3 regions of the Arthrobacter paludis genome follow, and region 2 is predicted to be linked to each of the others. Evidence: predicted binding sites of a transcription regulator. Region 2 holds the regulator's gene; each other region holds the start of a gene.
What was found. The regulator LexA, encoded in region 2, represses DNA repair genes until DNA is damaged. The targets are predictions, from matches to a motif close to TCGAACANNTGTTCGA.

Region 1: a site for LexA is predicted at 2,633-2,648, ahead of AC1Q5D_RS16785 (HNH endonuclease signature motif containing protein). Genes of this name have one in related genera too.
Region 3: a site for LexA is predicted at 4,057-4,072, ahead of AC1Q5D_RS12970 (HNH endonuclease signature motif containing protein). Genes of this name have one in related genera too.

The regions. Positions count from the first base shown of each region.
Region 1 covers NZ_JBXAEW010000025.1:1,660-8,697, forward strand. Annotated here, with positions in the region: gene AC1Q5D_RS16775 (glycerate kinase) at 1-791, shown strand, start outside; gene AC1Q5D_RS16780 (S-layer homology domain-containing protein) at 1,056-2,486, shown strand; gene AC1Q5D_RS16785 (HNH endonuclease signature motif containing protein) at 2,701-5,187, shown strand; gene AC1Q5D_RS16790 (DUF305 domain-containing protein) at 5,309-5,902, opposite strand; gene AC1Q5D_RS16795 (Hsp20/alpha crystallin family protein) at 6,134-6,589, shown strand; gene AC1Q5D_RS16800 (OsmC family protein) at 6,737-7,038, opposite strand, start outside.
Region 2 covers NZ_JBXAEW010000002.1:255,567-262,604, reverse strand. Annotated here, with positions in the region: gene hisH (imidazole glycerol phosphate synthase subunit HisH) at 1-454, opposite strand, end outside; gene hisB (imidazoleglycerol-phosphate dehydratase HisB) at 455-1,075, opposite strand; gene AC1Q5D_RS02650 (histidinol-phosphate transaminase) at 1,117-2,232, opposite strand; gene AC1Q5D_RS02645 (LysM peptidoglycan-binding domain-containing protein) at 2,321-2,704, opposite strand; gene lexA (transcriptional repressor LexA) at 2,974-3,696, shown strand; gene AC1Q5D_RS02635 (3-hydroxyacyl-CoA dehydrogenase NAD-binding domain-containing protein) at 3,813-5,954, shown strand; gene AC1Q5D_RS02630 (QcrA and Rieske domain-containing protein) at 6,057-6,485, shown strand; gene AC1Q5D_RS02625 (Rieske (2Fe-2S) protein) at 6,531-7,010, shown strand; gene AC1Q5D_RS02620 (ATP-binding cassette domain-containing protein) at 7,001-7,038, opposite strand, start outside.
Region 3 covers NZ_JBXAEW010000014.1:65,551-72,588, forward strand. Annotated here, with positions in the region: gene cycA (D-serine/D-alanine/glycine transporter) at 1-632, shown strand, start outside; gene AC1Q5D_RS12950 (hypothetical protein) at 800-1,006, shown strand; gene AC1Q5D_RS12955 (mechanosensitive ion channel family protein) at 1,200-1,940, shown strand; gene AC1Q5D_RS12960 (acyl-CoA dehydrogenase family protein) at 2,086-3,324, opposite strand; gene AC1Q5D_RS12965 (PRC-barrel domain-containing protein) at 3,679-4,023, shown strand; gene AC1Q5D_RS12970 (HNH endonuclease signature motif containing protein) at 4,147-6,408, shown strand; gene AC1Q5D_RS12975 (NADP-dependent oxidoreductase) at 6,559-7,038, shown strand, end outside.

The DNA.
Region 1 (7,038 bases), on a different contig from region 2:
CGTGGGGCGCGCCCGTCGAGGCGGTCCTCGGGATCGCCGGCGACACCGCCGTCGTCGAACTCGCCCAAGCCAGCGGCCTGACGGTGCCGCACGACGGCGACCGCGACCCGGTCGCCGCGAGCACCTACGGCACGGGCCAGCTCATCGCGGAGGCCGCGCGCCGCGGCGCGCGCCGCATCCTGGTGGCGGCCGGCGGCTCGGCGACCACCGACGGCGGCGCGGGCGCCATCGAGGCCATCGAGGAGGCCGGTGGCCTGCGCGGCGCCCGGATCACGGTCCTGTCCGACGTGACCACGACGTTCCTGGACGCGGCCCGGGTCTTCGGGCCGCAGAAGGGCGCCGACGCCGCGACCGTCAAGGCCCTGACCCGCCGGCTCTCGCGCCAGGCCCGCGCCCTGCCCCGCGACCCCACCGGCGTGCCCCGGACCGGGGCCGCCGGCGGGTTCTCCGGCGGCCTGTGGGCACGGTACGGGGCGGAGCTCGTCTCCGGAGCCGACACCGTGCTCGACGCCGTCGGCTTCGATGCCCAGCTGGCGCGGGCGGTGGCGGTCGTCGTCGGGGAGGGCCGGCTGGACTCGCAGACGGCCGGCGGGAAGATCGTCTCAGCGATCATGGACCGGGTGGCCGCCACCGTACGCCCGGTCCCGGTGTACGCCGTCGTCGGGTCCGTCGCCGAGGATCTGGGGGACTACGCGGCGCGGTTCGCCGCCGTCGTCCCCGCGACGGACGCCGCGGCGATGCGCGCCGCAGGGCGGGCCGTGCGGGAGGGGCTTGCCGCGGCGGAGCGGTAGCCGGTCGGTGGGCCGGCCGACGGGCCCGCTGACGGGCGGGCCGGCGGCACCACGGCCGCCTGGCCGCGGCGGCGGGGAAACCGGCCGCCGGGTCCCGCCACAGCCGACCGTCGGCCCAACCTCTGGAGTGGGCAAGGAAACGCGCAGTATTTCGTCCCGGCGCCGCGTCGCCGTCGAGAATGGACGGGGCGGATCGCGCCGGACCCGTTCGGGCCGGGCGCAGGTCGGCCCCACGCCGCCCGCCCCCCGTCCGAAGGCCTGCCCATGTCGTCTTCCCGCCCCCGCTGGGGGCTGCGCTCCGCCGCGGCCGCCGTCGTCTCCGCCGCTGCGCTCGCCCTGGCAACGCCCGCCGCCCTGGCGTCCCCGGCCCCCGCCGCGCTTCCGGCGACGACCGCGGCGCCCGCGCCCACGACCGCCGCATCGCCGTCGTCCACTTCCGCGCCGGCCGCGCCTACGACGTCGGCCGAGTCCACGACCGCTGCATCGCCGTCGTCCACTTCCGCGACGACCGCGCCGGCCGCGCCCACGACGAACGAGCCGCCGGCCGACCCGGCCGAGCCACCGACCGAATCCCATGTCTCCGGCACCGACCGCCCGGCGGTCGGCGTCAGCCGGACGTCGTACGCCGCGGTCAGCTACTGCGGCCGACCCGACTTCGCCGACGTGCCCGAGGGCTCCTCGTTCTATGCCCCGATCTCCTGGATGGCGTGCAAGGGCATCTCGGTCGGCTACACGGACAACACCTTCCGCAAGAACCGTCAGGTCACGCGCGGCGAGGTCGCGGCGTTCCTGTACCGGCAGGTCAAGCCCAACTACACGGCGGACAGGATCCGCGACTTCTCCGACGTCGCCGTCGGCGGCGCGAACTTCGAGGCGATCTCCTGGTTCGCGTCCGCGCGGATCTCCGTCGGCTACAGCGACGGGACGTTTCGGCCCGGCGACCCCGTCACGCGTGGCGAACTGGCGGGCTTCCTGCTTCGGCTGGGCGGCGAGGGCTCGTTCACGGCACCGACCACGTCCCCGTTCACGGACATGTCGCCGTCCTCCGCGTTCTACCGGGCCGCCACCTGGCTGCGGGACCGGGGTGTCACGGCGGGGTACGCGGACGGCTCGTTCGGGCCGTCCCGGGCCGTCGTCAGGGCCGAGACCGCGGCGTTCCTCGCGAAGGTCGATCCGCTGCTCGTCCCGGCGGGCGAACTGGCCTACGCATCGACGTCGACCACGGACATCGGCGTCTGGGGCCAGGCGGCGGCGGCCAACATCGCCCAGTGGTGCGCCGGGGTGCCGCTCGAGGCCGCCCGGGACAACCTGAACTGGGCCATGTTCAAGGCCTGGTGGACCGGGGATGGGCTGTACGTGGAGGAACTGATCCACCTCTCCATGCTTGATCCGAGGGGGAAGTCCCTGCACCCCGACCACGCCCTGGCCGTGGCGGTCCAGTACCACGAATGCGGGCACATCCTGCAGTACCGGGCCTACGGGTACGACCCCGACGCCATGGACGCGGCGATGAACCGCGTCTATGGCAATTCGAACGGCACCGAGCACATGGCCGACTGCATCTCCGACGTCATGGGCGCACAGCGCGTGGGCCGGCTCGACGACTACTACATGTACGAAGCCGGGTACGGCGGCAAGTGCACGACCGCCCACCTGGACGCGGCGAAGAAGATCATCGCCGGGCAGCGGGTGTAGCGCCGGGCGAGCCCGGGCGGGGCGCGGGTCTAGCGCGGGCGCGGCGGGTCTAGCGCGGGCGCGGCGCGGGTGGCGGCGCGGGTGGCGGCGCTGCGGGGCGCGGCGGCCGCGCCGCGGCCGATTCGCGTGGACGACGGGGCAGCGACTAGAACGGGTTTTCCACAAATTGAGTACCCAGCGCCAATGTGTCGTAGGTCTCTTCTAGTCTGGTCGCATGGACTTGGGCGAAGGGTTTGCGCGCGGCACGGGTGACGGTGTCCCTGGCGCGGGTGCCGGTACCCCCGGCGCCGGCGCCGAGCGCCCGACCGTCGTCGGTGGCGGCGCCGCCTCGGCTGGGACGCCGGTCCCGGGCGACGGCCTTCCCGCCGAGCCGGCGTCCCAAGTCCGGGTGCGGGACTTCGCACCCCCGGCTCCCGGCCCGGACCGTCCTGGCGCGCTCCTGCCCATTCGTGGGGTCGCGCCCGAGCGGGCCGGATTTGCCGATGGGCGGCTCTGGATTGCCCCGGATGCCGAGCTCTCCCTGGCCGAAGCAGAGGCCGTCGCCATGGCGCTGGAGGCCCGGCGGCGGTGCCTCGAGTCCGATACCCACGTCGCCTTGGCCGCGGCGGCCAAGGCCATGGGGCTCGAACACCAGCGCGAGATCAGCGACCTGGCCGAACGCTCCAGCGGAAAGGCGGCGGATGCCGACGCCACGGCGCGGCTTCGCTGCGAGCTCGGCGCCCCCACGCCCGCCTGGGGCGGCTGGCTCAAGACGTCGTTGGCATTCACGCTCGCCCAGGCGCTCCACCTCTCGGAGCGGACCATGCAAATCCGCATCGTCGAGGCTCTGGACCTGGAGCAGGAGCATCCCCAGGTCCTCGCCGCGCTCTCCGAGGGGTCGATCTCGGGTCTGCATGCCCGCACCATCGTGGAGGCGTGTCAGGAAGTCCAGCCCGAACCCCTGGAGCCCCCGGGGCCCGACGTCGACGAGGCCACTCGCGAGGGTTACCTGCGATCCGTGGCCGGGGAACTCGCCCAGAACGGGCTGCGCCGCGCCTGGCTCGAGGGCGAACTGCTCCAGAGGGCGCCGACCACCAATCCCGCGACCCTGGGGCGGACGGCCAAGTCCCTCAGGCAAAAGCTCGGCCCCGGTCCCGCCAAGGAGCGCGTCCGGCGTCACCGGGCCGACCGCGCCGTCGTGGTCTCCCCCGGCGAGGAGGGCATGGCCGAACTCTTCGCGAAGATCCCCGCCGAGTACGGCGTCGCCGTGGCGGACCGCCTGTCCAACATCGCGGCGGAACTCAAGAGCCAGCCCGGGGAAACCCGCACCATGACGCAACTCCGCGCCGACGTCCTCGTGGAGCTTGTCCTCGGAACCGAGGAAGCCTCCGCATGGGAGAACATCCGCGCGGAAGTCATGGTCCTCCTGCCGCACACCTGCCTTCCCACCGCGACCAGAACGGACTCCGCCGCCGAGACCGGTGCCGCGACGGCCGTCGGCGCCGCGAGGGGAGAGAGCGCCGCGAGGGGAGAGGGCGCCGCGAGGGAAGCCGGAGCCGGAGCCGAGCCCGTCTGCGCTTTCGAGGGAGCTGTCGGGGCCCCGTCCGACCGCGGCGCCGACGGGGCCCGACGCGACCGTGCCGACACCGACAGCGCCGACAGCGAAGGCCAGTCTGAGATTCTGGCCCGTCCCGGAGTCGAGGGCCGGGACGAGCTGCACCCCGAGGGGGATGACCAGCCTGCTGACGAAGGCGCGTCGGGTGTTACGGAGCCCGCCGCGTTGTCGTCCGGCTCGTCATGGGCGGCGCTGCCGCAGGGGGCGGCGGGCGGTGTCGCTGGTGCGGGGACCGCTGTGGAAACCGAGGTCCTTCGGCGAGAGGTCGCGGGCGGCGATGCAGAGCATGGGCTGGACCCCGGGGAACCGGCCGCTGCCGATACCCGGGCGGGCTCTGCCGGCGGGGCGCATCTCGTCGGATACGGACCCCTCGACACGGATACCGCCCTCGCGCTGGCCGCCTCCGCCGCGACCTGGGACCGCCTCTATACCGGGCCCGATGGGCGCACCATCGTCGCGATGGCCGCCCGGAAGTACCGGCCGGCCGACCGGGAGCGCCGGGCCATCCGTGCCGCACTGTGCACCGGGTCTCCCGCGCCGCCCCCGGGGGGTTGCCCAGCGGCCGTCGACTGGCGAGGTCTGTTCACGCCGCCGTCGGCTCTGGCCCGTCCCAACTATGGAAGGGCCCGCTACCGACCCAGCCGCGCGCAGCAGCGGGTCCTGAAGGCCCGGCAACCCACCTGCAGCGTCGGCGGCTGCAACATGCCGGCCCGCGAGAACGACCATGCCATCGAGTGGGCCGCGGGAGGGGAGACCAGCCTGGACAATCTCCACCCCGACTGCGCCCGCCACCATGCACTGGACACCGCCGGACTCATGCGCTCCACGCCGCTCGGCGGCGGCGCCATCGAGTTCACCACCGTCACGGGCCGGCGCCACATCACCGCGCCGGAGATCCCTTGGGCCATTCACGGGCCACCGCCTCCGCGCGAACCAGCCCCGGCTGCGGAGTCCCCACGGGCCATCCCCGTCGATCCCCACTCGGAAAAGGTCTGGGCCTACGGCCTCGAAGACCTCCGCCGGGGTGTCGCCGCGAGGGAGGCCGCTGCCGCTTCGCCGGTCAAGCCACACGAGGGACCATCGGACGACGACGTCCCGCCGTTCTGAACGCGGAGCCCGCCGCCGATCAGCCATGGCATCCGCCCCGGACGGAGCGACCCCGGACGGAGCGACCCCGGGCGGAGCGTCCCGGGGGCGGAGCGTCCCGGGCGCACGCGCCGGCGGGCGCTCAGTACCGGGAGAGTAGTTGCTCCATCTGGGCGATCTCCTCGCGGTGGTGGTCGACCATCTGCCGGGCCAGCCCGACGGCCTGGTCGTTGAACCCATCGCTCACCTGCTGCTGGGCCATCGCGACGGCACCCTGGTGGTGCTCGATCATTCCGGCGAGGTAGATCCGTTCGGCCTCGCCGGCCGGGGCGTCGCGGAGCCGGTCCATCTCCTCGTCGGAGAGCAGGCCCTCCATGGAGCGCTGAAGCCCGTCGGTCGCCTGCTGCGGGGAGGTCGATTCGCCCTGGGCCTTCAGCCACGCGCCCAGTTGCTCGGCCTGGCTGGAGTGGTTGGCGCCGACCTGCCGGGCCACGTCCTCCACGTCGTCGTCGATCCCCGGCTTGGCGAGGAGGATGTCGGTCATTTCGATGCCCTGCTCGCGGTGCGGGAGCATCGTCTGCGCGAAGAGTGCGTCCTCCGGGCTGTGGTCCGTGGCGCTGTCGATGGCCTCCGTTGCTGCGGCGGGGGCGGGCTCGGGGGACGGGGCGGAACAACCGGCCAGCGCCAACGCGAGTGCGGCGGCTGCGGCCGGAAGGGCGGCGGAAAGCTTCGGCATGGGTTCCTTCGACGGGGGCGGGGATGTTCCCTCACCCCCCGTGGGAACGCCCCACAGACTATCCGTCCACCGACCGCGCATCCGCGTTCACCCACGGCGTGGCGAAGATCTGGCACTCACATCAGGAGAGTGCTAATCTCATAACAGTTGAGTCGGAGAGACTCAACTCTAGGGACGCCCTAGGAAGACCACGACAAGGCACCCCGGTGCCGCGAAAGGGAGTTGATCGCAATGGCCACCATGTTCGACCCGTTCCGCGAGCTCGACCGCGTTGCGGGCGCCCTCCTCGAGGGGCGCAGCGCCCTGCGGGAGATGCCGATGGACCTGTTCCGCCAAGGGGACCACTACGTCCTCAGCGCCGACCTGCCCGGCATCGATCCGGACTCCGTCGACATCGACGTCGACGGCCAGCTCCTGACCATCCGGGCCGAGCGCACGCTCAACGCCGACGAGGACGTCCAGTGGATCACCCGGGAGCGCCGCGGAGGCAGCTTCGTGCGGCAGCTGAGCCTGGGCCAGGGCCTGGACACTGAGAACATCGCGGCCCACTACGACCGCGGCGTGCTCAGCGTGACCATCCCGGTCCAGGAAACTGCCAAGCCCCGCAAGATCGCCGTCCAGGCCGGCACCCCGGCCGAGACGATCGAGGGCAAGACCGGCGGCCGGCAGCGCTCCGTCGAGGCGTAGCCCCGCCTCCGGGCGCGGGCGCGCGCCCGCAAGCGGCGCCCGCCCGCGCCCGGGCCCTCACGCGCAGCGGCCCCCGCCCGAGCCCTCACGCGCAGCGGCGCCGGGACACCACCCAACGTGGCGTCCCGGCGCCGCCGGCGTTCCGGGTCAGGCCTTGGCGACCTCCACGGAGACGGGTACCGGGTTGCGGAACAGGTCCAGCACCGGGCAGTGCTCGTCGACGGTCCGCTGCAGTTCCTCGTAGCGCTCCCGGGGCTCGGGTCCGGTCAGGGTGACCTTGAGCCGGACGTCCGAGAAGCCGGGGCGGACGCCGTCGGCCGTGCCGAACAGGCCGCGGACGTCCAGGTCGCCCTCGGCGTCGATCGCGATGTCCTCGACGCGGATGCCCAGCTGGTGCGCGTACAGCCGGTAGACCACGACCTGGCAGGAGATGAGCGCGGCCAGCGCAG
Region 2 (7,038 bases):
GGACGGCGTAGGAGTGGACGAAGTAGAAACGCTCGTCCCGGATGCCCTCGAAGAGGCGGCTGTCCTCGGGGGCCTCGACCGTGTTCCAACCCATGTGCGGGACCACGGGGGCGTCGAGCAGCTCAACGCTGCCCGGCCACTCCCCCAGGCCCTGGGTCCGGACTCCGTGCTCGACGCCCTCCTCGAACATGACCTGGTGGCCGACGCAGATGCCCAACACCGGGCGACCGCCCGCGATCCGCCGGCCGATGTGCCGGACCGCGCCGGAGTCCCTCAGTGCCTCCATGACCGCGGCGAAGGCGCCCACGCCCGGGACGACGAGTCCGTCCGCGCCCGCGACGGCGGCGGGGTCGGCGCTGAGCGTGACGTCGGCGCCGACGCGCTCGAGCGCCCGGACCGCCGACCGGACGTTCCCGGACCCGTAGTCGAGGACGGTGACCTTCCGCCCGGCCACCTAGAGCGCGCCCTTCGTGGACGGGATCGCCCCGCCGGTGCGCGGATCCGGTTCGACGGCCTCCCGGAGCGCCCGGGCGAAGGCCTTGAACTGCGCCTCGACGATGTGGTGCGGATCGCGGCCGGACACGACCTGCATGTGCAGGCAAATCTGCGCGTGCAGGGTCAGGGCCTCGAACACGTGGCGCGTCAGCGACCCGGTGAAGTGGCCGCCGATCAAGTGGTACTCCTGGCCCGCGGGCTCGCCGCCGTGGACGAGGTAGGGCCGGCCGGAGATGTCGACGACGGCGCTGGCCAGGGCCTCGTCCAGCGGCACGGCCGCCTGGCCGAACCGGCGGATCCCCGCCTTGTTGCCGAGCGCGGTCCGCAGCGCCTCGCCCAGCGCGATCGCGACGTCCTCCACCGTGTGGTGGACGTCGATGTTGGTGTCGCCGGAGGCCCGGACGGTCAGGTCGATCAGGGAGTGCTTGGACAGCGCCGTGAGCATGTGGTCGTAGAACGGCACGGTGGTGCCGATCTCCGAGGTGCCGGTGCCGTCCAGGTCCAGCTCGACGTAGACGCTCGACTCGCTTGTGACCCGCTCCATGCGGGCCCGGCGGCCGCTGATCAGTTCTGCAGGCATTGCTTCCTTTGGGTTTCGGGGCCCGTGCGGGCCCCACCAGTCTACCGGCGGGCCCGGTCCGCGCCGAGCAGCTCCCCGAGGCCCTCGAGAAACGCCGAGGTCTCCGCCTCGGTCCCCGCGGTGACCCGCAGGTGTCCGTGGATGCCGACGTCGCGGACGATGACGCCGCGCTCGAGCAGCCCCTGCCAGATGGCCTGCGGGTTCTCGAGGCCGCCGAAGAAGACGAAGTTCGAGTCGCTCTCGGCGGGCTCGAGTCCGAGGCGCTTGAGCTCGTCGACAATGCGGTCGCGCTGCATCTTGATGTCCTCGACGTTCGCCAGGAGCGCGTCGACGTGGCGCAGGGCCGCGTTGGCCGTGGCCTGCGTGACCGCGGAGAGGTGGTACGGCAGCCGGACCAGCCGCAGGGCGTCGGCGATCTCCGGCGCGGCGGCGAGGTAGCCCAGGCGCGCGCCGGCGAGTGCGAATGCCTTGCTCATGGTGCGCGACACGACGAGCCGCTCGCGCCCGGGCAGCAGGGTCAGGGCCGACGGCGTGCCGTTCTTGGCGAACTCCGCGTAGGCCTCGTCGACCACGACGACCGCGTTGCTCGCCTCCCCGGCGGCGTAGACGGCGTCCACGACATCGAGGCCGAGTGCCGTGCCCGTGGGGTTGTTCGGGGAGCAGAGGAAGACGACGTTCGGCGCGTGTTCTGCCACCTGGGCCGCCGCGTCGGATGCGCTGAGGCCGAAGTCCCCGGCCCGCCGCCCGGCGATGTACCGGGTGTCGGTTCCGCTGGCCAGCAGCGGGTACATGGAGTACGTCGGGGGGAACGAGAGCAGGCTGCGCCCCGGGCCCCCGAAGGCCTGGAGGATCTGCTGGAGCACCTCGTTGGAGCCGTTGGCCGCCCAGATGTTCGCTGGGCCCAGGCCGTGGCCGAGATAGTCGGCGAGCCGCTGCCGGAGTTCGCTGAACTCGCGGTCCGGATACCGGTTGAGGCCGCCGGCCGCGAGCTCGACCTCCTCCGCAATGGCCCTGCGGACCTGGGGCGGAAGCGGGTGCGTGTTCTCGTTGACGTTCAGCTGGATCGGCACGTCCAGCTGCGGGGCGCCGTAGGGCTCCAGCCCCCGCAGGTTGTCGCGGAGGGGGAGACGGGAGAGACGTTCTAGCTGCTCACTCACCGCTCGATTCTAGGCACCGGCGCCGTCTGGCCCCGAATCCGGACGCGCCTTGGCGGCGGGCCCGGGTAACATTCGCGGGCGCCGCCGGTCAGGATCCGACGGGGACCAGCAGCTCCTGGCCGGGGACGAGGGCGGAGCCGCTCAGGTTGTTGAGTTCGGCGATCTCGGCGATGACGGCGCGCGGCTCGCGCTCCGGCGCCACCTCCGCGGCGATCGACCACAGCGAATCGCCCTCGGCGACAGGAACGGTGGTCGCCTGGACGGGCGCCGGCGCCCCCGAGCCTGCGACGACGGGAGCCGTGAAGGCGCCGAGCACGAGCATCAGGGCGGCGGCCCCGAGCATGACGGGTAGGCCGATGAGCAGGAGCCGGCCGCGCCGGGTCAGGCGCAGCGGTCCAGGGGCGGCGGGCAGTGGCGTGCGAACGGAGTGCATCCCCAGGGAGACAGGGGCCGCGATGGCGATCTGTGCCATGGTCTTGCCTTTCCGATTGGCGCCGGCCGGGCCGGCGGTCCTGCTGTTCGAAACATTCGAAATCAGGGCTTCGAACATCTTTTCGAAAACTGCTGGGTTCAGTTGTAGCACCGATGCTCGATGGATGTCGAGACACGTTCGAATAAACCTTTGAATCGCCTCTTGGGCTGGGATAGCGTGGGAGCAACGGTCCATGGGCGACACCCCACCAGCGGCCACCGACAAGTTGGGGCCGGCCGGGCAGGCCGGCGGAGAGAACGGCGGACGGCATGAGCACACCCGGAACCCCCACGCGGAAGGGCGCCCCGAAGAGCCTGACGCTGCGCCAACGCAAGATCCTCGAGACCATCCAGCGCTCGGTGGCGGCCAACGGGTACCCGCCGTCGATGCGTGAGATCGGGGACATGGTGGGGCTCGCCAGCCTGTCGAGCGTGACGCACCAGCTGGGCCAGCTCGAGAAGCTCGGCTACATCCGCCGCGACCCCCGGCGCCCGCGCGCGCTGGAGATCCTCCTGCCCCTCACCCTGAACGCCCCGGGCGCGGAGGACGCCCCGGAACAGGGCGGCGACGTGTCGGCCCTGAACGGGATGCACGTCTCCGAGATCGCCTCCGCCTCCGACTCGGCCATGGTGCCCCTCGTGGGCCGCATCGCGGCCGGCGGCCCGATCCTGGCGGACCAAAGCGTCGAGGACGTCGTCGCACTCCCCCGCCAGCTGGTGGGCCACGGCGAGCTGTTCATGCTGAAGGTCAGCGGCGACTCCATGGTGGACGCTGCGATCTGCGACGGCGACTGGGTCGTCGTGCGCCGGCAGAGCACGGCGGAGAACGGAGACATCGTCGCCGCACTGCTCGACGACGAGGCCACCGTCAAGACGTTCCGGCAGCGGGACGGGCACACCTGGCTGCTTCCCCAGAACCGGCAGTACGAACCCATCCTCGGCGACCACGCGACGGTCATGGGCAAGGTCGTGTCGGTCCTGCGCTCCCTGTAGCGCGCCAGGCGCCCGGAGCCGCAGCGAAGCCCCGCGAAGAGAAGCGGTGCTTGCGGAGAAAGTTACCCGCCAGTAGCGTATGGTGCGGACCACATCCGGAACCCCAGGAGCAGCCCGTGCCCGCCCACACCGCATTCGCCTTCGACCGCTTCGCCGACCTGACCGCGCTGGCGCCCGACGAGGCTGTCACCCGCACCACGGTGGAGGACCGGCCCCTCGCCTCCGGACGGCGCCTGGCCCTGCTGACGCTGGACAACGGCCTGGGTCCGCGCCGGCCCGCCACGCTCGGCCCGCGCACGCTCGTCGAGCTCGGCCGTGAACTGGCGGCCCAGGCCGAACGCGCCGCCGCCGGGGAGATCGACGCCCTGGCCGTGGTCGGCGTCGACGGCGTCTTCGTCGCCGGCGCGGACCTGTCGATCGTCCAGGGCCTGCGGGGAGCGGAACACGGGCGGAGGATGGCCGAGCTGGGCCACGCGGCGTACGACCTGCTCGCGGACCTCGGAGTCCCCACTTTCGCCTTCGTGAACGGAACGGCCCTCGGGGGCGGCCTGGAGCTCGCCCTGGCCTGCACGTACCGCACGGTCAGCGGCTCCGCGCGGGGCCTCGGCCTGCCGGAGGCCCATCTCGGCCTGGTCCCCGGCTGGGGCGGCGTCTACCGGCTCCCGCGCCTGGTGGGCCCCGAAGCGGCGGTGGCCGTGATGCTGGAGAACGCGCTCAACAACAACCGCACCCTCGATGGCGCCGCCGCCCACCAGCTCGGCATGGCGGACGCCCTGATGGACGCAGAGGGGTTCCTGGACGCGTCGCTGGCCTGGGCCGACCGGGTCCTGGGCGGGGACGCCGCCGTCGCCCGCCCCCACGCGGTGGATCCGGGCGACCCCGCGGTCGCCGCCCGCTGGGAGCGTGCCGCGGCCGACGCCCGGTCGCTCGCCGAGGCGAAGGCCGGCCCGGCCGCCCCCGCACCGCACCGGCTCGCGACGCTGTTCGCCGCGGCGGCGACCGCGACCCCAGCGGAATCCGCGGACCAGCAGTGCGACGCACTGGACGAGCTCATCGCGTCCGACCAGTTCCGCGACTCCGTCTACGCGCTGCTGGAACTGCTGCAGAAACGGGCCAAGCGCCCGGCCGGCGTGCCGGACTCCCCTCCGCTTCCGGTCACGAGGATCGGGATCGTCGGCGCCGGGCTGATGGCCACCCAGTTCGCCCTGCTCTTCGCCCGCCGGCTGGACGTGCCCGTGGTGATCACGGACCTCGACAGCGGGCGGGTCGAGGCCGGCCTGTCCCGCATCCGCGGGGAGGCCGAACGACTGGCGGCGAAGGGCCGCCTGTCCCAGGACGAGGCCACGCGCGTCGCCGGGCTGGTGACGGGGACGACCGACCTGGCCGATTTCGCGGGGTGCGACTGGGTCATCGAGGCCGTGTTCGAGGACCTCGGGGCCAAGCGCCGGGTGTTCGCGGACGTCGAGCGGCACGTCTCCCCCGACTGCGTGCTGGCGACCAACACGTCCTCGCTCTCGGTCGCGGCGATGGCGGAGGGCCTGGCCCACCCCGAACGGCTCGTCGGGTTCCACTTCTTCAACCCCGTGGCCGTGATGCCGCTCGTCGAGATCGTCCGGACCACGGCGACACGGGACTCGGCCGTCGCCACGGCCTTCGCGACGGCTGCGCGGCTCGGCAAGACCGCGGTCCTGGTCCGGGACGCGCCGGCCTTCGTCGTGAACCGGGTCCTGCTGAGGCTCCTGTCCGAGGTCGTGGCCGCCTTCGACGCCGGCACGCCCGCCGAGGTGGCCGACTCCGCCCTGCGCCCGATGGGCCTGCCGATGAGCCCGTTCACGTTGCTCGCCATGGTCGGTCTGCCCGTCGCGCAGCACGTCCAGGGGTCCCTGCACGCCGCCTTCGGCGACCGCTACCCCGTCTCCGCGAACCTGCAGGCCCTGGTCGACCACGGCGTCGGGCAGCTGTGGGAGGACGACGGCGGGGGCCGAGCCATCCCGCGGTCGACCCTGGACCTGATGCGGTTCGGGTCCTCCCCGGTCTCCGCGGACGCGCTGCTGCGGCGCACCCAGGATGCCTTGGCGGAGGAGATCGGCCTACTCCTGGCGGACGGGGTCGTGGCCGCGCCGCAGGACGTGGACCTGTGCATGATCCTCGGCGCCGGCTGGCCGCTGCACCTCGGCGGCATCACCCCGTACCTGGACCGCACCGGAGCCTCCGAACGCGTCCTCGGCCACCAATTCCACGCAGCGGCACGGGTCTAGGCGAGCAGAAGCACGCGGCGGCATCCTAGGGGCGGCCCGCGCCGCGGTAAACGGCGCCGGTCGCCCCTCCCCATCGGCGTCGCCCGGTGCGACAATGGCGCCATGAACGAGACCGGACTCCGCGCAACCCGACGCGTCTTCCTCGGCGGAACCCTCGCGGTCGGTGCGGCCGGAGCACTCACCGCGTGCGGCAGCGACGCCCCGGAGGGCCCGCCCGAGCCGGTGGGCGAGCCCACGCAGGCGACCACGACCGAGGACCTGCCCGTGGGCTCCTCGGCATCGGTCAACGTGCAGGGCAACAACTACCTGCTCCACCGTCCCGACGAGTCGACGGTCCTCGCCTACACCGCGGTGTGCACGCACCAGGGCTGCCAGGTTGGGATCGGCGACGGGAACTTCCAGTGCCCGTGCCACGGCTCGGAATTCTCCTTCACGGACGGCAGCCGGCAGGCGGGGCCCGCCAAGGACCCGCTCCCCGCGTATGCGGCCGAGATCGACGGCGACCGGGTCATGATCTACCTGGAATCCTGAGGCGTCGTTTCCACGGCCCGCCCCGGGCCGTGGGAGAATGCCCCGGTGACCAGCCTGCCCGTTTCCGCCTGCCGCCGCACCGTCCTCGCCGCCGTCGCCTCCGGTGCGGCCGTGACCTTGGCCGCCTGCGGGGACGGCTCCTCGCAGGCGCCGGACAACAGCCCGTCCGCGGTCCCCGCGCCGCACGGGAAACCGGTGCGCGTCGCCGCTGCCGCGGACCTGCCCGTGGGCTCGTCCCTCGGCGTGACGGCGACGGTCCCGGACGCGGACGGCGCCGCCGCGGAGCGCGGCTTCCTCCTCCACCGGCCCGACGCCGGCACCGTACTCGCCTACACGGCGGTGTGCACGCACCAGGGCTGCGCCGTCGGCCCCGCCGATCCGCAGGACGGCACCCGTTTCCACTGCCCCTGCCACGGCTCGTACTTCGACCCGGCCGACGGCCGGGCCGTCGCCGGACCCGCCCGCGGCGCGCTCGGGCGGTTCGCGGCCGAGATCGACGGCGGCGACGTCCTGCTCTACCCGTAGCGGCGCCCGGGCCGGCCGGCGTCCAGCC
Region 3 (7,038 bases), on a different contig from region 2:
TCGCCCTGGCGGGCCTGGCCGGCGCGGCCGGCGTCGTGAACTTCGTGGTGCTGACCTCCGCGACCTCCAGCGCGAACTCGGGCATCTACTCCACGTCCCGCATGATCTACGGCCTGGCCCTCGAGGGCGACGCCCCCAAGCGGTTCGGCAAGCTCTCCGGCCGCGGCGTGCCCCGCAACGCCCTGCTGTTCTCCTGCATGTTCCTGCTCGCCGGCGTGGTCCTGCTCTACGCGGAGGGCGGCGTCGCGGCGGCCTTCACGCTGGTCACGACGATCTCGGCGCTGTGTTTCATGTTCGTCTGGTCGATCATCCTCGTCAGCTACATCGTGTACCGCCGGCGCCGGCCGCAGGTGCACGCGGCCAGCACCTTCAAGATGCCCGGCGGCACGTTCATGCCGTTCGTGGTGCTCGCGTTCTTCGGGTTCATCGTGTGGGCGCTGACCACCCAGCCGGACACGTTCTTGGCCCTGCTGTTCACGCCGCTGTGGTTCATCGGGCTGGGCCTCGGCTACCTGTCCGTGCGCCGCAACCCCGAGCACGCCGCCATGCGCGAGCTGCACCGCGCCCGCGTCGAGCAGGAGTGGGAGGCCGCCGCGGGGCACCGCCGCGAGGACGTCACCGCCGGCGTCTAGCCGGACGCTGCGGGAACACCCTCCGTTCCCCGGCATCCCAGGGGTGGGACCCGCGTGGTCCCACCCCTTCGGCGTCCCCGGGCCGGTCCCGCTCCGGCCGCGGTTGGCCGATCCGGCCGGCGCCCCTACGGTGGCCCCATCTGCACCCCACGACCAGGAGGTAGGCCATGACGACCGAGAACGAGGGCTTCGACCCCGAGGAGACCGAGGGCGGCCAGCAGCTCGGGGACGCCGGCGACCGCGAGCCGGTGACCGAGGCAGACATCCCCGTCCACGGGGACCCGGAACGCGCGAACGAGCTGGCGGAGCAGGCCTACGGCGACGAGGACGACGACGGCATCGGCGACGTGCCCAACGCCCCCTTCCCGGGGTGACGGCCAGCGCGGGGGCATGGCACCCGTGATGACAAAAACAGGAAAGCCCTAGACGGGGTGTATTACACGGTGGTAGGACGAGTGTCATCACCATATTCGAGGAGGTCAACACCGAAATGGGTGGTCCGTACCCGCGGCCCACGAGCGACAACCCCTGCGAAGCATCCCCCCGGCTTGCTAAGGAGCTCGAACCATGACCGAAGCACTGTCCACCACGTGGACCAACATCGCGAACTTCGTTCCGCAGTTGGTCCTGTTCCTTGTCATCCTTCTCATCGGCTGGCTGATCGCCAAGGTCATCGCCAAGCTGATGGCGAAACTATTGGACGCCGTCAACTTCGAGCGGATCGCCGACAAGGGCGGGCTGAACCGCTTCTTCGCCGGCAGCAGCATGACCGTGAGCACGATCGTCGTGAAGATCGTCTACTACGCGATCATGCTGTTCGTCCTGCAGCTCGCGTTCGGCGCGTTCGGGCCGAACCCCATCAGCGACCTCATCAACCAGATCGTCGCGTTCCTGCCGCGCCTGTTCGTCGCCGTCATCATCATCGTCATCGTGTTCGCCATCGCGAACGCGGTGAAGGAGATGATCCTCGGCGTCCTCGGTGCCCGCAGCTACGCCCGGCCGGTCGCGAACATCGCCTACGTCGCGATCGTCTTCCTGGGCATCGTGGCGGCGCTGAACCAGATCGGCATCGCCACGACCGTCACCACGCCGCTGTTGATCGCGGTCCTCGCCGCCATCGTGGGCGTGATCGTCGTCGGCGTCGGCGGCGGCCTCATCAAGCCGATGCAGGGCCGCTGGGACAAGGCGCTCAACCGCGTCGAGACCGAGGCCGAAAAGGAGCAGGCCACGTCCGGCTCCGCGGGCCGCGGCCCCGTTCCCCCGGCCGGTTCCGGCCGGGCCGGCGGGACCGTCCCGCCGCGCACCTAGGACCAGGCAGCACCACCATCGGCGGGGCCGGCCCGGGACGTTCTTCCCGGACCGGCCCCGCCGACGTCGTTCCCGGCGCCCGCCGCCGTCGTCCCCCAACGCCGCCCGGCGGTCCGGCGCCCACGGCCGGCGCCCCCGCCGGGCGCTACGCCGTCGTCGCCCCGATCGCCCACACGCGCGGCAGCGGCGTCCCGTTCACGGCCAGGTCGCCCAGCAGCCGCGCCTTGAAGACCCACGGGTTGTGGTTCCCGGCGGTGCGGGCGTTGCGCCAGTGCCGGTCGAGGTTCTTGGACACGGACGTCGCGGAGGCGGCGAGGGCGTCGAAGGCGTGCGAGATGGCGTTGACGGCCAGCGGGGTGAGGGCCGCCTGCCCGGCGGCGGTGGCTTGCTCGGCCTCGTCGTTGACGCCCTCCTCCGCGGACAGCGTGAGCGTGCCGGCCCGCAGGGCGAGCGCCGCGTCGTGGGCGGCCTGGAGCGATTCGGCCGCGCGGGCCACGATCGCCTCCCCGGCGAACCCGGCCGCGTGCACCTCGCCGATCACCTGCAGCAGCTGCGGGTCCTCGCGGGCCACCTCCGCGGCGCCGTGGCTGAAGGTGCGCTTGCGGGCGGCGAGCTCGTCGGCGAAGTCGCGCTCGGCCCCGCGGACGGCACCGGCCAGGACGGCGAGCAACACGGTCTGGTAGAAGGCCGTCTGGTACTTGAAGCGGGTGTCGAAGTCGATGAGGTGCTCCTCGGCCACCGCGGCCCCGGTGAACACCGTCGTGCCGGTTCCGGTGGTCCGCTGGCCGAAGCCGTCCCAGTCGTCGGAGCGCTCGACGCCGTCCTGGTGCGTGGAGACGGCCGCGATGACCCGCCGGCCGGTGTCCGTCCGCTCGGCGTAGACGTCGATCCAGTCGGCGAAGATCGTTCCGGTCGAGTAGTACTTCGTGCCGTCGACGACGAACCCCCCGGAGCCGTCCGGGGTGACCTTGGTGGCGACGTCGCCCAGGGCGACGGCGCCGATCTCCGTCCAGCCGTTGCCGACGAGTTCGCCGGCCACGAAGCGGGCCAGCCAGGCGTCGCGGTCCGGGCCCGGGGCGGCGACCAGGCGGTCCTCCACAAACGCGAAGTGCGAGCGCAGGGCCTGGGCCGCGTTCGGATCGGCGGCGGCCAGCTCGGTCAGCAGGGCGAACAGCTGCGGCAGCGTGGCCCCGGCGCCGCCGTGGCCGGCCGGGATCCGCACGGCGCCGAATCCGGCCGCGGCCAGCTCGCGGATGCCCTCGCGCGGCAACTCGCGCGTGTGGTCCCGCTCCGAGGCCCCGGCGGCGAGACGGGCGAAGATCGGGCGGAACGGGGCCGCGAGGTCCTCGTAGGAGGGCGTGCGGGTCTCGGTGGTGGCGGTCATGGCGTCCTTTCGCGGCTGCGGTTGGTTCCAGCGACGCTAGGGCCCGGCGCCCGGCGGCCGGTAGCGCCCGCGTCATGCGCGGGCCGCCGCCGTCATCGGCCGTCACCGCGCGTCACACGGGGCGTCCGGGACGCCCCGGCCGGCCCGTCCGTGGCGTCACGCGGCGTCACGCTTCGGCTTGCGTGACGCTTGATGACGACGGCGGCGCCGCCGTCGTCCTCGCCCCCGCCCGCGGCTCGCCAGTGCGCCCTTGGTCCGCACCCCTTGGCCGCCGGCGGACGCGCGGCTAGCGTCGGGCGTGCGGGAACGAGGCACGTTTCCGCCCTTGGAGACCGGACGAGGGAAAGAGGCGCCATGACCGCACAGAACCATCCGATGGACATCCCGGACCTGCCGGAGCTGCACCAGCTGCAGTCGGCGATGGCTTGGGACAAGAACCAGGGCAAGCTCGGCAAGGTCTCCACCGTGTTCCTCGACCCGCAGGGCCACCCGGGCTGGGTCAGCGTCGCGATCGGCCTGTTCGAGACGAAGGAGCGCGTGGTGCCGCTGGCCGGCGCGCGCCTCGGCGAGGGCCAGTACGTGGAGGACCTGATCCTGGCGTTCGATGCGGACACCATCAAGCACGCTCCGCACGTGGCCCCGCGGGAGGCCTTGAGCGACGACGAGATCGACCAGCTGCGCAAGCACTACGGGGTGTAGGGGCGGTCCGTTCCGGCCCCACCCCGCATCTCCTAGAACTTCTCTTCGGATATTCTCCGGACTGGTTATCCACAGTAGGGCGTGTGTTCCCATTCTGTCGGTGGGTTCGGGGAGAATGGAGGTATGGATCACGAGGGTGTGGTGCGGCTCGAGGGGTGGGAACTGGTGCCCCTGGCGCCTGCTGCGCCGGCGGCCACCCGGCTGCACCACGCCGAGGCGCTGGCCCGGTACGCCGCGTCCATCAAGCTGGAGGCCCTGCGGGATGTCCGGGGCGCCTGCGAGGAACTCCGCGAGCCCCGCATGGACCGCCGCGGCCGTCGCCAGGGCATGGAGATCTCGTATGCGGCCGGCCGGCTGCTCTCCAACTCCGGGGGCGAGGCCGCGTCCCACGTCGTCGCCCAGGTCTGCGCGGTTTCCCCCGAGACCGGCTCCCGGATGCTGAACGAGTCCCTCGCCCTGCACGACGCCCCCGATGTGCTCCGCGAGCTGCGGGCCGGGCGCATCGGGGTCGAGCAGGCCCAGGCCATCGCGGCCCAACTGCGCCGGATCGAGCCCCGCCCGGTCACCGTTCCCGGAGACACTGATCTGGACCCCGAGCTCGCCGCTGGTCTGGCCATCGACGCCGCCCACCAGGAGGCCAGCGACGTCGCCCTATCCCGGTCGCGCCTGGCCGGTGAGCTGCTCGAGTACGCCCCCGGCCATAGCCCCGGCCAGATCACCTACAAGTCCAAGAAGGCCCTCGAGCGCTTCGATCCGGACTCCTTCACCCGTCGCAAGGACAAGGCCGCCGAGAACCGGTACATCCGCTTCACCCCGGCCGGCAACGGCATGTCGTGGATCGACGGGCTCATCGAAACGGGCAAGGCCAGCGCCATCGAAGCCAAACTCGCCGCCCAAACCACCCTGCTGCTCCAACCCATCGACGACGGACGCGGCCACTCCGCCGCCTCGGACCGGGACGGCAGCCACTCCGCCGCCCCGGACCGGGACGGCATCCACACCGTCGAACCCGACGACGACGCCGCCAGCACGGCCGACCAGACGCAGCCGAACCGTGAGGATGGGGACGGGGACGGACCCGAGACGCGGACCCGGGCGCAATTGTGGGCCGACGTCTTCACCGACACTCTCCTGGAGGGCGCCCACAGCTCAGGACTGGCCTCGGTGAACCCCGACGTGCTGGTCACCATCCCCGCCACCATCCTGCCCGGCATCCCCGGCAGCGACGCCACCCCGGCGGCCCAAGGGCCGGGCGGGCCATCCACACCGCCGTCGCCGGGCACGAGTTTCGCCCCGCCCGCCGTGGCCGAGTGCGTGCTCGCCCCCGGGGCCGAGCTGCCCCAGGTCCCCGGCCTCGGCGCGATCGGCCAGGACGAGGCCGCCGAACTCACGGCCGCCGCCAAGACCTGGACCCGCGCCGTGACCGACCCCCTCACCGGGGCCGTCCTGGCCATGGGTCGCAAGTCCTACCGTCCCACCCGCGAACAGCGCCGGGCGCTGGCCCTGCGCCACCCCGTGTGCAGCAACATCGGCTGCAACCGCCGCCAACGCCTCGAGCCCGACCACGCCGTCGAGTGGCAGGACGGTGGCGCCACCGACCTCGATAACCTCGAAGGCCTCTGCCCCCGCTGCCACCGCCTCAAATCCGTGGGCCTGCTCGAGACCGAACTGCACCCCGACGGTTCCGTCACCGTCACCACCATCCTCGGCACCACGGCCACCCGCGCCCCCGACCGGCTTTGGCTCCCCCCGGAGCCCGGTGGAACACCGCCGCCGCCGGCACCGGGCAGGGCCGTCCCGTACCGGCGCGGAGCCGGCGACGGCCCCGGCGCCACCACGGATCCACTGGTGCTCGACGACGCCCTCATCGCCTCCCTCGCCCCCGACGCGGACGAACCGCCCGGCTTTGCCCACGGCGTCCTGCCACCGGACCCCGGTTCCTCCGTCGACGACACCGACGCGGCCTTCTCCCGTTGGACCGAGCTGGCGACACCACAGGACGGAGACCTCCCCGGGATCCCCCTGCCCGGCGACCCCGACTGGGGCGAACCACCCGACGTCCCCGTCGACCCCGCCGAGGAACGGCTCGCGCACCTGCAATTCCTCGACATGCTCCTCGCCGACACGGTCCTGCCCGACGATTACACTCCCTGCCGGCCGCCGGACCAACGCCCACGCCGCCGCACCAAGTCCCGGCTCGGCACCCGCAGGCCGCCGCCGACCGTCCGGACCCCACGCCCGCAGCTCGCTCCCGGCGACCAACGACCGCCCGCCAACGGCAGCGGCAACCCGGGCACCGGCGGCGCAGGCACCAGCCCGGTGGCCTTGTCCCTCTGGCCGCCTCCCACCCTGCCCGAGGACCCCACCGACATCCCACCGTTCTGACGGGCCTTCCCGGGGTGACGCACGGGCGGCCGGCGGCGCGGGCGGCACGGGGCCGCCAGGGCGGCCCGGGGAATGCGCCGCACCCGCTACCCGTGACATGTCGGGATCCGCCTCCCTACCGTGGGCGCCATGGGTTCCCACAGGCAGACGATGCAGGCCATGTACTACGACAGCTACGGCGGTCCGGAAGTCCTCCGCCACGGGGAACTGCCGATGCCCAAGCTTCCGCCGGCCTCGGTCCTCATCCGCGTCCGGGCCGCCAGCGTGAACCCCGTCGACTGGAAGGTCATGGCCGGCGGCCTGGACCCGATGCTGGACGTCCACTTCCCCGTCGTCCCCGGCTGGGACGTCGCGGGCACGGTCGAGGCCGTCGGGTTCGACACCCCCGAGTTCGCCCCCGGCGACGAGGTCTACGCCTACGGCCGGCGCGACTCGGTCGGCGGCGGCACGTTCGCCGAGTTCACGGCGCTGCCCGTGTCGATGGTCGCCCGCAAGCCCGCGCGCCTCTCCTGGGAGGAGGCCGCCGCGCTCCCCCTGACGGGGATGACGGCGCAGCGCGTCCTCGACGTCCTGGCCCACGAAGAGGGCGAGACCCTCCTCGTCCACAACGGGTCGGGCGGCGTCGGGCGC